2 regions of the Paenibacillus sp. NPDC057967 genome follow, and region 2 is predicted to be linked to the other one. Evidence: predicted binding sites of a transcription regulator. Region 2 holds the regulator's gene; the other holds the start of a gene.
The links. Region 2 encodes NrdR, which represses ribonucleotide reductase genes. Its sites were predicted from a motif close to AACACNATATATNGTGTT; they were not measured.
Positions count from the first base shown of each region.

Region 1 (8,534 bases), on a different contig from region 2:
GGCATACGCAAAACCGTCATCCTCCAGGCTTTCATAGGCGGCAATAACGGTATTGCGGCTTACCTTCAGCAGACTGCTCATCTCGCGTGTGGAGGGCAGCTTCTGGTCCCCTTGAAGCGCCCCTTTTATAATTAAACGTTGAATGTATTCTTTCACTTGTATGACGACCGGCCGATCGCTAACGAGCTTGAAATCCTGGAACATCCTTCATCGCCCCCACTTACATGATGGCATAGTCGCGTCGCGAAAAAAAGAACCACCCCCTTGAATTTTTCATCCTGGGGTGGTTCCTATGTATCATGTATCGTAAATAATTACCGCATGTTGAAGCTATCTCTCCATTTCCGAATCGAGCGCGCTAGTGCCCACCTCCGCCTCCTCTTACTCTTCGACTTCCTTAGTTTTTGCCGCAATAACGGCATCATTCACAGCACTTTCCATTTCATCCATTACGTCGTCCACTGATTTTGTGCCCATAATGAGCTCAGCCAATAAGGGGCCTGCCCCTTGATATGCTATCCATTCGTACTTGCTTGGTCTATCTAATTCAGGAAGTTCCAACTCAAACAGTGCTTTTACATTTTTGTTGTGGAGTTCCGGAATATTTTTTCCAAAATCATCATTATGAATTAATTCGCTCAGTACAGTTCCTCCTCCATTTTCCACCAAGAACTTTTGCACTTCATCCGATACCAGATATTGTATGATTTCAAACGCGCTTTCTTTATTTTCACTTTCACTGTTGATGTGAACAGAAATTGCCCTCGTTCCAGATCCTATATTGGAACTGGCATCAACTCGGGGGAAGGTCACCAAATCGATATCTTGATTGTTGGCGGCTCCATCTACGATTGGATATACCGGAACACCAAGAAACATTGCCGTTGTCCCGTGTTTCAAAAAGCCATCTGGGAAACTCAAAAAGCTCCTCGTCGGTCTATTCCCGTTCTTTTCATAAACGTTATCAATCTTTTGTATCACTTCCAATAATTCGGAAGATAATTTGAATTGATCGGTTTGCGGATCCAAATACGTGACGTTGTATTGATCTAATAGCATTTGTACTCCGTTGCCACTTATAAGGTCTAGACCTACATATTTCGATCCGTTAGGAAAATCAGAGAACCGACTTGCAAGCAGGATCACATCGTCCCAAGTCATTCCATCGGTTGGATAGGGAATATCGAAAGCATCGAAAGGGGCTTTATTATAAAATAACGCGGTTAAAATCCTTTGGATAGGCACCCCATATAACTCGCCGTTCTCACGGGAGTTTCTTTGCAACAGAGCCGGAGCAAATCGGGATAAATCCACATTCTCCTTGCTTATAAAAGGACTTAAGTCCGTATATAATTTATCCCGCAAATGGGGCGGGACGGACGCGGAATCTGTATCAAAAATAATATCGGGTAAATTCTTTTCTTCGTACAATGATTCGATTTCATGGTATAAAAGGATCTCATAGGTTATTTCATAATTTGGAAATGCGTTGTTAATTTTCGTTTGTAATTCTTCTAGAATCTCCCCAGAAGCACCAATCGACAATTTTATATTTTCTTTCTGTACGGGACCCACTTTGGAGCAGCCTGCTATAATCAATACAATTAATGTGCACATTACGAAAATTTTTTTCAATAGATTACCTCCTGTATACATTTTTAGTTTTAAAAAGGGGTTAGATATCAGAAATTCAGGGCTAGATGTCCAAGTAAAATTATACATTAATATATATATTTTTGGTAGAATTACTTAAAAATATGTAGGTATGATGGCATAGTCGCGTCATGAAAAGAAGAACCACCCCGCTGGATTTTTCATCCCTGGTGGTTCCTATGTGTCTATGATATACTTCTTCAACGCTATGCTCTTTTTCGAATAACGAAGCGTATAATCCCAGCAACGCAAGACTCCATATGAATGTCTCTATCATTTTGTTTGAAACCATATCAGGATGATGTCCACACATGTCAAATATTTGTAATATCTTGTTTATAATCTTACCGTTATACATTAAATAACAATACTGAGATAGATTTAAAAGCTAATTTGTAATTTTTTGAGACCTACGTCGAACCTTATTTTCAAGAAAAAGGACCTCGAATACCACTCTATAGTGGTATTCGAGGTCCTTTCGCGTATAAATTAGGACGTTCCCCTATCATGTGAGCACTATTGGGACAACCCCTATCACGCAATGCATGGTTAGAACTTGCTTTTCTTGATCATTTTACGACTTCATAACGAAGTCTCAGGGAACCGCTTTTTTCATGATTAATAAAAACAATCCAGAACGTTTATATCTCTTTTCATTCAATTAAAATAGGGCAGGCAATTGTCGTCATTGCCTACCCCATTGGACTTTTATTCATTGTTACACATCAAGTATAAATTCGAACATACCCTTTTTTAATTACACTTGCTAAACCCGCAGCTAGCACACTGCTTGCAGCCTTCCAAATTGATCAAAGTAGCGGAACCGCAGGACGGACAAAGGTCTATTTCTTGATAATAGGCAACCTCCTCAGAGGGTTCCACAGTCTGCAACTCGATAGAGTCATCCGTCACGCTAATAGACAAATGCTCATCCTCCACATTCGCTGGAGCCTCCGTCTCAACCCCAGCCGCTACGCTGTCCCCGTGCATCTCCAGCGCCTTCGCCACCGCATCTGCGATGGACTCCACCCGATTGACGCCGAAGCCGATGGCGCCCGAACCGCCGATGCCCTTCAGATGTTTGATCAACAGACGGATTTTCTGGCCATGGTCTCCATAACGAAGGAATAACGAGCAGACACGTCCAAGCGCCTCCGCCATAGCGAATACATCGGAGCCTGCCTTGCCTACGTTCAGGAAAATCTCAGCAGGCGTACCGTCCAGATCATTGATCGTAATATAGGCCATGCCGAACGGCGTGTTAATCTTGTACGTCGCTCCGCGCAGCACCGACGGCCGCTTCTTATATTGTCTATCCACTCCTGGAGCAGCGAACACTGGAGATGCTTCAGCTGTCACCGTCGATTCCTGCGCAGCCCAGTCAGCTTCACTGTACACTGTTGCCACAGCTTCCGCTGCTCCGTCAGGCTCTACGGCTTCCACCCTTCCCATAACTGCAGCTTCCACAGACGGAGCATCAACTTTCTCCTTGCCTGCATCGCCATTATCATCTCCGCTCTTATCGGCCGTAGACAGCACCTGCACGTCACGGCTGCCGTCGCGATAGATCGTAACGCCCTTGCAGCCAAGCTCGTATGCCAGCTCATACAACCGCTCTGTCTCTTCCACTGTGAAGTCAGCCGGGCAATTGGCCGTCTTGGAGATCGAGCTGTCTACCCAGCGCTGGATAGCAGCCTGGGCGCGAATATGATTTTCGGCGGATAATTGCATCGCTGTTACGAAGTAGTCCGGCAGTTCCTCGCCGGGATGCGCATCCTTCCACTCCTGCGCAATCGGAACAAGCTGCTTGTCGAAGCCAAGTCGACTCTGGCGGAAATATTCGAAGGCAAAATACGGCTCGATTCCCGTCGACGTGCCGACCATCGTCCCCGTGCTGCCCGTCGGAGCTTGCGTAATGATCGTCACGTTGCGGATGCCGCTTTTCCCAATCGCCTCTCCTACTTCGGGATACGCCTTGATCATTTCTTTCATAAAGCCGCTCTGAACGTATTTCTCCCGATCGAAGGCAGGGAACGAACCTTTCTCCGATGCAATGCGGGACGATGCCACATAAGCTTCCTTCGCCATAAAGCCGTACAGCTTATCCAGGAACGCCAGCGATTCCTCGCTGCCGTATCGGATCTTGAGCTTAATCATCAGCTCCGCAAGTCCCATCGTACCGAGCCCGATCCGTCTTTCGTTTTTCTGATTCCGCTCGTTCTCCTCGAAGTGGTAAGGCGTCTTGTCGATGACATTGTCGAGGAACCGGACGGACCACTGCGTCACTTTCCCTAGCTCTGCCCAATCGACATCCCTTTTCCCTGCATCGTAGAACTTGGACAGGTTAATCGCGGACAAGTTGCATACGCCCCAACCAGGCAAGCCTTGCTCGCCGCACGGATTTGTCGAGACGATGGGGTTGAAGTACCAGCTGTTCGACATCTTGTTGTAACGTTCCATAAAGACAACACCCGGCTCTGCCGACTTCCACGCCGAGCCGATAATCCGATGCCAGATTTCCTTTGCCCGGAGCTTGTTATAGGTCACCACATTTTTGCCAAGGCTGCGCCACGCCTCCAGATCGCCCGTCCACACCTCGTCATAATCCGGGTCCTTCGTATCCGGGAAGACGAGCTCCCATTCCAGATCGCGCTTGACCGCGTCCATAAAGGCGTCGCTCACACAGACGGACAGGTTCGCATTGGTCACCTGGCCCATTGTTTCCTTCACCGTAATAAATTCAAGCAGGTCGGGATGCCAATCATTCAGCATCAGCATTAACGCGCCCCGGCGGCTGCCGCCTTGCTCAATCAAGCCCGTCGTATAGCTGAACAGCCCGCCCCAGGAGACTGAACCGCTGGAGCTGCCATTGACCCCTGCGACAATGGCTCTGCGAGGCCGGAGCGAAGAGAGATTCATGCCTACACCGCCGCCGCGCGCCATGATCTCGGTCATATCCGTGAGCGTCTTCATAATGCCGCCCCGGCTATCATGCGGAGATGGAACAACATAACAATTGAATAAGGTAAGCTCATCGCTCGCCCCGGCTCCCGCTGCAATGCGTCCCCCAGGCACCAGCTTCCAATCATCCAGGATCTCCCGGAACTTCCGCTCCCACTCTACACTCTTGGCAGGCGTACGCTCCACCGATGACATCGCTTCGGCAAGCCGGTCCCACATCTGCTCCGGCGACAGCTCGATGGGGTGGGTCAGCCGCATGGTCGTCGTCTGCAGCAGTTCGCCTTCGCCAGTCTTCACGGTCACCTGCTCCCCGTCCCGGCTGACAACTTCAACAACCTCCTTCACAGGAAATTTAGCATCATCCTTCAGCAGGGCAAGTACCGTATCCCCAGCTTTCACCCGACGCGCGTCCTCATGCTTGCGCGCATACCGGTCCAGAAAGATTTTTTCGCTCAAACCTGTTAATCTCCGCATTTCGATTCTCTCCCTTCACACCTATGAATCACACTATAATCAACATATTGTATGTAAATAAGATTATAACACACTATATATAGATATTCTTATGACAGAACCGTGAATCTTATTAATATGTCTCCGGAAGGCTATACTAATGACAACTAATCGCTGTAAGTAGTGAAAGGAGCACTAAGATGACCTTCGACTCTAAGACGCAGAGCACAGCGGACAACGATTCGACATTCGCAAGACGCAAGCTGCATCCGCATGTCGACCTGCAGATTGACCGCTCCTGGTTTGATGAGCTTCAGCACCGGATGAGCCGCAACGGCCCTTGGGATGATTGGACACTCTACCAGCTGGCTATGGAAGCAGAGCAAGCGAAGCGGGTTGAGAGCTTCGAGCAGCTACAATGCCTTCGAACCCTGCCATCCTTCGAACCTATGCCCCATCAAATCGATACAGCCAGCAAAGTGCTGCACGAAATGGGAGGCCGGGCCATTCTGGCCGACGAGGTAGGCCTCGGCAAGACGATAGAAGCCGGGCTGGTGCTGAAGGAATATATGGTGCGCGGACTCGTGAAACGCGTGCTTATTCTTGTACCCGCCTCCCTGGTGCTCCAATGGGTGAGAGAGCTGAACCAGAAGTTCGGCATTTCCGCCGTTGCCCAGAAAAAAGAACATACATGGGGCTATGACATTGTCGTCGCCTCGATGGATACAGCCAAGCGTGATCCGCACCGCGAGCGCGTGCTTGGCACCGATTATGACCTCATTATCATCGACGAGGCTCACAAGCTGAAAAATAAAAAAACGACCAATTACCAATTCGCGACGCAGCTTCGCAAAAAATATTGCCTGCTGCTGACAGCTACTCCGATCCAGAACGATCTGGACGAGTTGTACAACCTGATTACGCTGCTGAAGCCCGGCCAATTGGGCGGGCAAAGTGATTTTGCCGCGAACTTCGTAGTCGACAAACGGCTCCCGAAAAACGAAGACCAGCTGCAGGAAGCGTTGTCCTCTGTCATGATTCGCAACCGGAGAGGCGATGGCGGCATTCATTTCACCAAGCGCTTCGTCAAAAATATCCCGCTCTCCCTCTCTCCAGAGGAGAAAGCGCTCTACGATGCCGTAACCGGCTTCGTGAAGGAACGGTACGATGAAAGCGGCGGCGATCTGACCAGCATGCTGTCGCTTGTGACGCTGCAGCGTGAAGTATGCAGCAGCAGGGACGCTGTCTTCCTTACCTTAGTCAATCTATTCAAGAAAACAACGGAAGACTCCCCTCTTCGTCCGAAGATTTGGGAGCTGGTAGAGAAAATTAAAGGCATCACGGCCAATACGAAAGCTGAAAAAGCGATGGAACTCATCAAGGAAATGAATGAGAAGGTCATCATCTTTACGGAATACCGGGCGACGCAGGAATATTTGCTGCAGTTTTTCCGCTCCCACAATTTGATGGCCGTTCCCTATCGCGGCGGCATGAACCGGGGCAAAAAGGACTGGATGATGGATCTCTTCCGCGGACGCGCTCAAATTCTGATTGCAACCGAAGCCGGCGGTGAAGGAATCAACCTGCAATTTTGCCACCATATGATCAACTTTGACCTGCCTTGGAATCCGATGCGGGTGGAGCAGCGGATCGGCCGCGTCCATCGGCTTGGACAGACTGAGGACGTCAAGATTTATAACCTGTGCACGCTAGGTACAATTGAAGAACATATCGTTAATCTGCTGCATGAGAAAATCAACCTATTCGAGCTGGTCATCGGGGAGTTGGATCATATTCTGGAGAAGCTGGAGGGCGGCGAATCGCTGGAGCAGCGGCTTGCCAAAGTATTGCTGGAATCCGGCAACGACCAGGATTTGAAGCGGCAATTAAACTCTTTGGGCAGCTCAATCAGCCAAATTCGCAACGAAGTGAAGTCATCCGGCAACAACCCTTATTCCGCCGGCCCTGATCTTCTGGTGAAGATGGATAAGCTCGGTCAGTCCGTGGAGGTGAAGCCGTGAACACGAAACAGATTCATAAGTATGTGAACCGTTATTTGGAGGCGACGGACTGCTCTATTATTGAGAAATCGCCAGCCCACTTTACCGTTAAGCTATCTCCGGATGCTGATCGCGAGCTCACCAATCGGCCCTATTATTGGAGCTTTGTGGACCGGGTAGGCGCGGAACCGGAGACGATGACCTTCCTGTTCGTCACAGATAAGGAGAAGTATGAGGCAGGACTGGTAAGCGAAGCTCCGCCAGAGAAAACGGAAGCGCCGGACAGCCAAGCCGCTGCTGCCGATGCGGCTCTTGTCCGCTCCTTCGGCTTCATCAACAGCTCGGTCAATGCGCCGCGCATTCCCAGGCAAGACGTCTACTTCGGCTCGCAAAAGCTGGAGCAGCTGTTCGGCGCCGCGAAGTCCCGCGGAAGCTTCGTTTATTTGTTCCAGGAGCCGGACAAGCGGGGAGCAAGCCCGTTCAGCTCGACACCCTATACCGCATGGCTTGGCGTCAACATACGGGTGGAATTCGCTTGCGACCGTAAACGCGAGGAAATTCACAGCCTCGGTGTATCGCTTGTAACGGGCTATTGCGCCGATCACTTCCATGACCGGCTGCTGGAGCTGCGGCTTACTCCCCGCCTGCCCGCCAATATTCATGTGACGAAAAACGGGATTTCGTTCGCCAAAGCGCAAGCGATTGTAGAGCAAGCGCTGGAACGCAAGCTGAAAAACTATGATTATACGTGGGCGGGAGACGCCTCCGCCAGGCTGCAAGAAGAGCTGGATCGAATCGACGCTTATTACAAGACCCTTCTGCAGCATGCGACAGACGAGAACAAGCTTGCCATTCAAGAGCAATACGAGCAGCGCCAAGCCGAGACAAGGTGGCAATTCGAGCCGAGAGTGACGGCTTCCGTCATTAACTGCGGCGTTTTTCATCTGGAGGGGATCAATTGAAAAGAAATAGACGGGAATCGCATCTTTGCGGCAAAAAAACCTTCAATATTCATCGTGCTGTGCGACAGGTTGCAACAACCTTTTTCGAGCCCGTCCGCTACACTAAGTATTGAGGTGATGACGAAATGTCAAAAATCGTATCCAAATCATGGATCGCAGCTCTACTAATCCTCTGGTATCTTGCCGCAGGAATCGGCAGCTTTCAGGCTGACGCGTCGACGACCGGACAAGCATCCGATTCGGCAAGCTCTGATGTGCAGAAACAAGCAAAGTTCTGGGTGGACGAGCTTTCAGCCAAACCCGGATACAAAAGCTGGCAGGGGACAACGATCTCCGTATCTCCCCTTGGTCCAGGTACACATAGCTGGCTTGCCGTTATTCAAAATACCACCCAAGCTTCCGTCGGATATTTGGTCATACATGCGACGGAGGAAGGCAGCTTCCAACTGGGCGAATACGGTACCGGGTCTTACCCTTTATTCAATGAACAATCGCTGCAGCTCTC
Region 1 covers NZ_JBHVQB010000003.1:161,474-170,007, forward strand. Annotated here, with positions in the region: gene ACFVSO_RS08225 (aminotransferase-like domain-containing protein) at 1-204, opposite strand, end outside; gene ACFVSO_RS08230 (ABC transporter substrate-binding protein) at 382-1,635, opposite strand; gene ACFVSO_RS08235 (adenosylcobalamin-dependent ribonucleoside-diphosphate reductase) at 2,407-5,088, opposite strand; gene ACFVSO_RS08240 (DEAD/DEAH box helicase) at 5,268-7,088, shown strand; gene ACFVSO_RS08245 (YqhG family protein) at 7,085-8,029, shown strand; gene ACFVSO_RS08250 (hypothetical protein) at 8,155-8,534, shown strand, end outside.
Region 1: ACFVSO_RS08235 (adenosylcobalamin-dependent ribonucleoside-diphosphate reductase) is a predicted target of NrdR. The motif match lies at 5,158-5,175, and genes of this name have one in related genera.

Region 2 (8,534 bases):
GGTTGTTTTTAAGCAAATCAGACCACCATGATGAAACAACTCCATACCCTGCAGCTGAATTTGCAAATGTCCAGTACACCTGTGGGGTTATATAGTCGATGATTTCTTCTAAAACCCACTTCTTAGTATCTGCATAAGCACGGTCATAGTTTGGTATTCCGGCCGAAGTTTCAGAACCATCCGGATGTCCGTCTTTAATGTTGCCCCATACACCTGCCGGGCTAATCCCAAATTTAACCCACGGTTTTTCTGCGTTTATTCTATTATGCAGATTTTTAACCAGTGTATATGTGTTATTTCTGCGCCAATCCTCAATCTTCGGAAACTCCGTTTTGTCGGCATAGGTATCATATGTGCTCTGATCACTATAACCGGCATCAAAACCGCCATTGCTGCCAACATAGAAATAATCGTCAAAGTGTATTCCGTCAATATCGTAATTCTCAACTATTTCCATAACGGAGTCTTCAACATATTTCGCAGCTTCTGGAATTCCCGGGTCAAGGACAAAGCGGTTTGTGCCAACCTTTACCCATTCCGGATGCTTGGCATAGATACTATCAGGCACCTTGCTGAGCATATCTCCTACTGCCTTTAAGTCCGATAAAGGCTTTCCTGATTCGTCCTTATACATGGCCGCCGGCATGGAAACTCGGTATGGGTTAGCCCACGCATGCAGTTCGAGATTTCTCTTGTGCGCTTCTTCAATTGCGAATTCCAACGGGTCAAATCCCGGATCAACATCCTGTTTTCCAGTCAGCCAGTATGACCATGGAGCAAGCTCTGATTTATAAAATGCATCTGATGTCGGCCTTACTTGGAACATCACTGCATTGGCGCCTGTTTCTGCAAGATCATCAAGAATTTTTATAAGGTCTGCTTTTTGCGCCGCCGCACGAGCTTGTGTGTCTTCAATCTTCCATGAATCTGTTGATGGCCAGTCAATATTAACAACAGTGCTTATCCAGGCAGCACGCATCTCACGTTTGTTTACCGGTGTTTCCTCTGGAACATGATACTTATCCCATGGAGCTGCTATTCGTGCTGCAAGATATTTTGCTACTTCTGTCTTTAATGCGGCTACAGCCACATCAATAGCATCCTGGTCAGCATGAATATCGCCTAAAACTACTTGTGCTGCTGCAATTGCGGTTGTAACAGCGGTTTTTGCATTTTGCGGATACTGTCCGCCAAGTGTCCCTACTACGGTTGAATTAACCTTAGCCTGTGCATCTGCAATAGCCTCAATCAGTTCAGTTTTATCAACATCTAATGGAACCATTGCATCCTCAAAAGCCTTAATTGCAGGATTTAGATCGTTTAATATACGATCAATATCTGACTGAGTTTCTGCATCAGCTTTATCAGTTGTTGCAGCTGTTATTGCCGATAACAAATCATCAATTGATTGTTGCGGATATTGTCCGGGTTCTGTTCCTGCAACTGCTCCATCATGCAGAGCTTTAGCCTTTGCTATCGCAGCATCTAAATCAATTGTCACTAAAGGCGAAACCACCATTCCGTCAAAATCAGCAACAGCTTGTGCTAATGCAGTTTTTGCCGCCTCAACATCTCCTTGTGTTGCGCCTGCATTGTTATATACTGTGTTTGCTGCATCTATCGCAGCTTGCAGTGCTGCCTTGGCTCCGCTTTGATACTGTCCTGGCAGTGCTCCTTCAACTGCAAGATCATGCTTTGCCTTTGCGGCATCTATCGCAGCTTTTAAACCCTGAATATCAATTAGCGGAATTTGTGAAGTTTTAAAGGTATTAACTGCAGCATTTAATGTTTCTGCTGCAAGATCAATATCTGACTGTACTGTGCTGTTTACCAAAGATTGTGCAGCAATGAGAGCATCATTCAAAATTGCTGTGGAGCCTATAGGGTACTGGCCTCCCTGTGTCCCTTCCACTGCGCCAAGAAGCAGGGATTTTGCAGTTGCAATCGCTCCTATCAGTCCTGTTTTATTTAATGTTGCAGCCGGAGCAACATTATATATTGCAGTAAGGTCGTCAATGTAGATCGTACTGTTTACTCTGCCAGCAGCAGAGGTTTCAACTAATCCAGGCATAATATTTAGTAAAAGGCCCGTTGATGCATTAAAAGTTGCTTGTGGCACATCATAGGTTACAAAATTCCAGCCTGATTTCATCACGGAATTGGCTGGTAAGAAATTGGCAGTTGTGGCTGAAGAACCGTCTGCCTTTCTTATTTCTGCACGTAAGCTGAAAATCGTCTCATCATTACCATAAAGCCAAAAACCAATTTTGTTCGGTGTATTCTCTCCGGTAAATTTCAATTTTTGGTTAGGGTAGGATGCCCCTTTTACATAAGCACTGGCTGTCCCGGTAGTTCCCGCAAAATTATAATCAATCTTAAATGATCGATTTCCGTCTTTCACATAATTGGGATCATTATTATATGAAATAGTGGGCTTAGTGCTTCCTCCATCATTAATCCAGTCAACGATGCTCTTTCCGCTGCCATGGTCTTCATAGTCCTCTATGATTTGATGTCGCTCGCTTACAATCTGTGCAGCAATATATGCCTCTACTGCTGAGTTAAGCAAATCGGTAGCACTATAAAGATCTGCCATAACGGCTGCAGGATTGTTCATAACGCTAGCTGCAGCATCAATAGCAGCATTAAGCCCCGTGCGCTCTGATAAAGGATACTGCCCGTGGCCTGTACCGGCAGTTGTGCTGTCATAAAGGCTTTGCGCAGCTGCAATTGCCCCACTTATTTCTGCTGTATCCTTTGTTTCGCTTCCATAAACAGCCACAAGATCATCGATATAAATGGTGCTGTCCACCTTATCATTGGATGATGTGGCAACGATACCGGGCATAAGCGTTATAGTAAGGCCCGTAGTTTGATAGGACGGAGCCACCGTGTACTCCAGATACTTCCATCCAGTAAAATTCAGCGTATTAGAAATGTTTTGATTTGTATTAGTGGAACCAGCAGTAATTCCTGAACGGAACTCTGCCCTTAGAGCAAAAGTTGTAACATTATTTCCATATACCCAGAAGCCTATCTTTTGCGGTACTTCCCCGGGTTTAAACACAAGGCCCGTACCTTGGTTCGGTCGAACATAAGCGCTTGCAGTACCTGCAACCTTGGATAACTTATAGTCAACCTTCAAGGAACTATTTCCACTATGCTTTATAGCGGTATCGTAGGACAAAGTTGGCGGTGTGCTGCTGGCACTGTCGCCTGTCCACTTAATCATGCTCTGGGCAGCACCGCTGTTAACAACCCCATTTTCAAAGTCGTCCAGCACTATGACTGCAGCAACTTCAACTGTAGCTGTAACATTAGTGGATGTACCGTTTATTGTTCCTGTAACCGTAAATCTGTGTGTTGTTAAGCAGTCAACAGCCGGATCCACAATTGGCCAAGTTACTAAAACAGTGTCCTTCGTGCCATCATCATAGGTTACCTTAACGGTATTTGGAAGCTTTGGTGCTACGCCGATACCTGTCTTCACATATACCGGATCAATGCTTACTATGTTTACAGCGCTTTCAACAGTTACCGCAGCTTCTACCTTCATTGCGGCACCTTCAACTGTTCCCTTTACGGTAAAGTCATTAATACTAGCGTAGTTTTCTGCCGGAATATCATCCCAGACTACTGCTACACTTGAGCTTGTACCGTCAGTGTATGTGGTATTAACGCTAGGGGGAAGTATTGGAGGTATTCCCACCCGAGTTGTAACAGCTATGGGCGCATATAAGTTAACTGCCGGATATACGATATAATTGCCTTCTGCTTTTAGATTTGTTCCATCAACTATTCCCTGTATGCCTTTCACACTTGGATTTCTGTATTCATCGAAAGGTGCGGCGTTTTTGTAATCTTCAGGATCCGGTGTTTCCCATATAACAGGAAGTGACGAAACTGTACTGTCTGTATATATGACATCTACAGTAGCTGGAAATACCGGAGCAGTATTTTGTTCTGTTCTTACAATTACAGGATTAATATATTTTATAGCCGGTGCAACAACTGAAACATGTGCTGTTACAGTCATTTCTGTTTGTGTTCCGTTAGCATGAATAACTTTCCCGGTTACATCAAAGCTATTTCCGGCAGCGGAATAAAGATTAGGGTCAGTTATCTTGTCCCACTTTACCATCATATTAGCCGGAGAACCTGATGTCATGTTAACCTTTACGGATAACGGAAGAACCGGGGCTGTACCGGCTGCAGTAGTAATGTCTGCATCGATTGCACTAACCGGTGTCGGTGCATTTGGCGAGCTCTCGTTCTGGAGGCGGTCAAGTGCAGTGACTACATACTGTACCTTGCTTGGATCTGATATAGCTGTATCGGTATAACTTGTTATATCTTTACCGTCACTATCAACAGCCTTACCAACAACTGCAATTATTTTTGTTGAATCTGATGTATCAAGATTTTCATTCTGTGCAAATCTATAAATCGCATAATATGCTGTGCTGCCTGTTTCATCATTAGATGTCCATGTTACTTGTGTAACGCCATCTACAGCCTCGGCAGTAACGTTTGTGGGCATCGCTGGAGCAACGCTGCTCTTCCAGGTTGATTTTGGAGCTATAGCCTTATTCACCCAAGCAGTCCTTACTCCCTCTTCTACAGCTTCCTTTTTATAAATTCTTGAACCTGGAACAATATTGCTGCCCTGGTAAAGGAATGAACCATCGATCCCCCGGCCTGTAATATCACTCCTATAGTTTGTATTGAGTTGTATCTCCCTGATTATCTCCTCTTTGGCATAGGGATCCAAAAATCCTGTTTCAGTTGGATTGGTTGTATCATTTACCCTATACAATCCCATACCCATATAAAGCTTTGTATTGGGATTTGTAAGGTGATCCGCCCACCATGTTGCTATGACACCGTAGGGAGCCACATCACGGCCAAAGGGCCAGTAAACCTGTGGGGTCAGGTAGTCAATCAGCCCCTCGTTCCCCCATCTTAACGTATCTGCAAAGGCCCTATCGTAGTTTGGTCCGCCACCTGCAGTTGGAGAACCGTTAACATGCCCGTCTTTAATATTGCCCCACATACCAGCAGGGCTTATTCCAAACTGTACCCATGGTTTTGCTGAACGTATTTTTTGGGAAATATCGCTGATTAGCTTGTATGTATTATTTCTTCGCCAATCGCCTATGTCTGTAAAACCGCCCTTATACTTTTCAAATGTAGCTTTGTCATCATAATCATAGGCTTTACCCTCATGGTAGAAATAGTCATCGAAATGAACGCCGTCAATATCATACTTATTAACAACTTCCATAACGCTATCCGCTATCCATGCTTGTGCTTCAGGTATACCTGGATCTACTACATACACACCATCATAGGCTTTTTTAATCCAATCAAAATGAGTGTTGAAAATACTCTTTGGCAGTGCTTTGAGTTGAGCAACCATTGCATCATTTACCGCAGTTGCAGCACGATAAGGATTAAACCATGCGTGCAGCTCTATTCCACGCTTGTGCGCTTCATCTATTGCATATTCAAGCGGGTCAAAGCCTGGATCACCGCCTGGTGTCCCTGTCATAACTGTAGACCAGGGAACTAGATCAGATTTATAAAGCGCATCGGAAGATGGGCGAACCTGAAACATAACTGCATTCAGATTGCTAGCAACTGCCGCATCCAAGATATTGCTTAGTTCTTGCTTTTGCTTTTCCACCCTTGCTGCAGTATCAGTGATAGCTAACGATGCTGAGGATGGCCAGTCTGAATTGTAAACGGTTACAATCCAGGTCGCACGCATATCTTCCTTCTTGGAAACATCCGAGTTTAAGAACTGTTGATAGGGTGTCCAAGCATCTGAATCTGGAGGAGTAACCCCCGCCGCTGAAACGTGAATAGCAGGTAACATGGATGTTAGCATGAATACGATAAGCATCCGGCTGCATATTGCTTTACAACGCACTAATAAACGATTCATTTTCACTGCTCCTTTTATTAATGTTGGTATTTCGCTCCAAGCCACTGAACAGATTCGCCTTATTTCTTTTCCCATTCCTCCCTATAGGTAATTTTCCTCCTGATTTCTCTCTGTTTCACAAGATCTTAACTTCGACAGCTTAATATCGCACAGTAATATCGCACAGTGTTTCCTATCTGAATATTATACAAATTCGAATGTTTCGTCAATAAATTTCACAAATACATTTTATTGTGAAACTTTATTTCGACATAAAACTATAATATGACTCACTCTTCTCTGAAGAACGCGGCATCCGTTACGGCCGTGTTCCTGATAACCAAAGCGGTAATTATAAATAAACTGGAAAAAGATAAAGGTCCTGCCTGCAGGCATGCCTGATTTGGGCGGCATGATGTAAGAAAGGCTGCAAAGCCGTGCGGGGCAAAGGTTTCTCCTCAGAGAAACCCGGATTGCCTACATTTTGCATACCGTACAAAATAAAGACCCCTAAGAGTGATGAAAATTACTCTCCGCATGAATTAAGACCATTCAAATACGTGGAAAATGACGAGTAATGAAAAGTAAAATTTTTTCTTTCACATTGGCTCTACAGGATCTCTGCATAAGAAAAGCCCAAGCGCTAACACGCTTAGGCTCAAATATAGAAGGTAAATGCGGCTCTGTTATATGACTTCCTTACGAGCGACACACAGCACTCTACATGTCTGGAGTACTGCAACACAAATAAAAGGAATACAAAAAAAACGGCACCTCTGCCGTTCTTGATTTAAAGTATGGTGGAGCTAGGCGGAATCGAACCGCCGACTGATCGCTGCCAGCGACCTGTTTTCCCCCTAAACTATAGCCCCTTATTTAGTTTGTGACCCAATTCGACAACTTGAGTTAAGCCCCCAATTTATCTTATGCTCGTTTCCATCCCTCGGATTGTGTGAGCAATACAAGATGGATTCCCAGCTGAGCTATGGCCCCATAATAATTTAGCGACAAGATAGATCATACCATGGCAGGAAAGCGATGTCAATTGCCATTTGGCGGGCACCGAGCCATTCCACCACCTGATAGGCTTCAATAAGAGAAGCAGGGAGAAACCAACGCTCCCCCTGCCCTTCTCGCACAGAATCTCTCGCGCGCTAACCCTTATCCCCGCCATTAAGCGGATGCTTATGCAGCAAGCTGTTGAGCTCCTTCATGAACATGTCGATGTCCTTGAATTGACGGTAGACGGATGCGAAGCGGACGTAGGCCACTTCGTCGACCGGATAGAGCTGGCTCATGACGATGCCGCCGATCTCGCTGCTGTCGACCTCTGCATGTGCTGTCGTGCGAAGCTCCTTCTCCACCTCGGAGACGATTACTTCCAGGCGCTCGACTGGCACAGGGCGCTTCTCGCAGGCGCGAATGAGGCCGCGAAGAATTTTGTCGCGGCTGAACTCCTCGCGGCTGCCGTCTTTTTTGATGACGATTAGTGGCGTCTCTTCAATCATCTCGAACGTCGTGAAGCGGCGATTGCACTTCTCGCACTCCCTGCGGCGGCGGATGGACTTGTTTTCGTTGGCTGGACGAGAGTCCAATACCTTGGTTCCCGCATAGTCACAATACGGACATTTCATAGTGATATCCTCCCTTCAACTTACTGTTTCATCAGATTGTATCCTTACACGTTAACTCCATCCATGAAATCCCATTCGTTTCCTGTAATGAACTTTGGAATATCGCACATAATACAGTTACCAACCGCAAGGAGGTGAACAACAATGAGTCAATCCCGCAGCAGCAACCAATTGGTAGTGCCGCAAGCGACTGCAGCTCTGGACCAACTGAAATATGAAGTTGCACAAGAGCTGGGTATCGCGATCCCACAAGACGGCTACTATGGTAACATGGCAACGAGAGACGCAGGCTCCATCGGGGGTTCCATTACCCGTCGCCTGGTTCAAATTGCTGAACAATCCCTAGCCGGCACAAAATAATGATTCATCTGTATGAATAACGAAAGTCTTGGAGTAGCTTGTCCAGAAGAGACAAGCTCTCCAAGGCTTCCTTAACGTTCAATGGTCATATACGTCCTAGAAACGGGGATACAAATCTTTGTACTTATTATAATAGTAAAAGACCCGTTGTACATAATGCCGCGTCTCGCCAAACGGGATATCTTTTACGCTATCCATGCTCCCGTCCCAGCTTCCAGCCTCCAGCCACTTGCGCACATTGCCAGGTCCGGCATTGTATGCAGCCACGGCGGCCACAGCATTTTGCTCGAATTGCACATGCAAGGAATTCAAATACCAAGCTCCAACCTCGATACTTACATCCGCCCGGTGACGCAATATGTCATCATCCACCTTGGCGAATCCCGCCTTCTCCACGACCCAATGCGCCGTGTCCGGCATAATTTGCATTAATCCCAAAGCGCCCTTCCTCGACTCGCGGCCCGTGACGTAATTGGATTCCGCCCGTATAATCGCTGCGATCAGATGAGGCTCCAGATCGTAATTCGATGCGCTTGCCCGTATATCTTCCTTATAATAAACCGGATACATCCATGAGGCCAACCAATCTGATTTCAGAAAAAGAATGGCGAGCA
Region 2 covers NZ_JBHVQB010000006.1:105,787-114,320, reverse strand. Annotated here, with positions in the region: gene ACFVSO_RS16745 (family 10 glycosylhydrolase) at 1-5,947, opposite strand, end outside; tRNA gene ACFVSO_RS16740 (tRNA-Ala) at 6,725-6,798, opposite strand; gene nrdR (transcriptional regulator NrdR) at 7,081-7,560, opposite strand; gene ACFVSO_RS16730 (alpha/beta-type small acid-soluble spore protein) at 7,705-7,920, shown strand; gene ACFVSO_RS16725 (lytic transglycosylase domain-containing protein) at 8,017-8,534, opposite strand, start outside.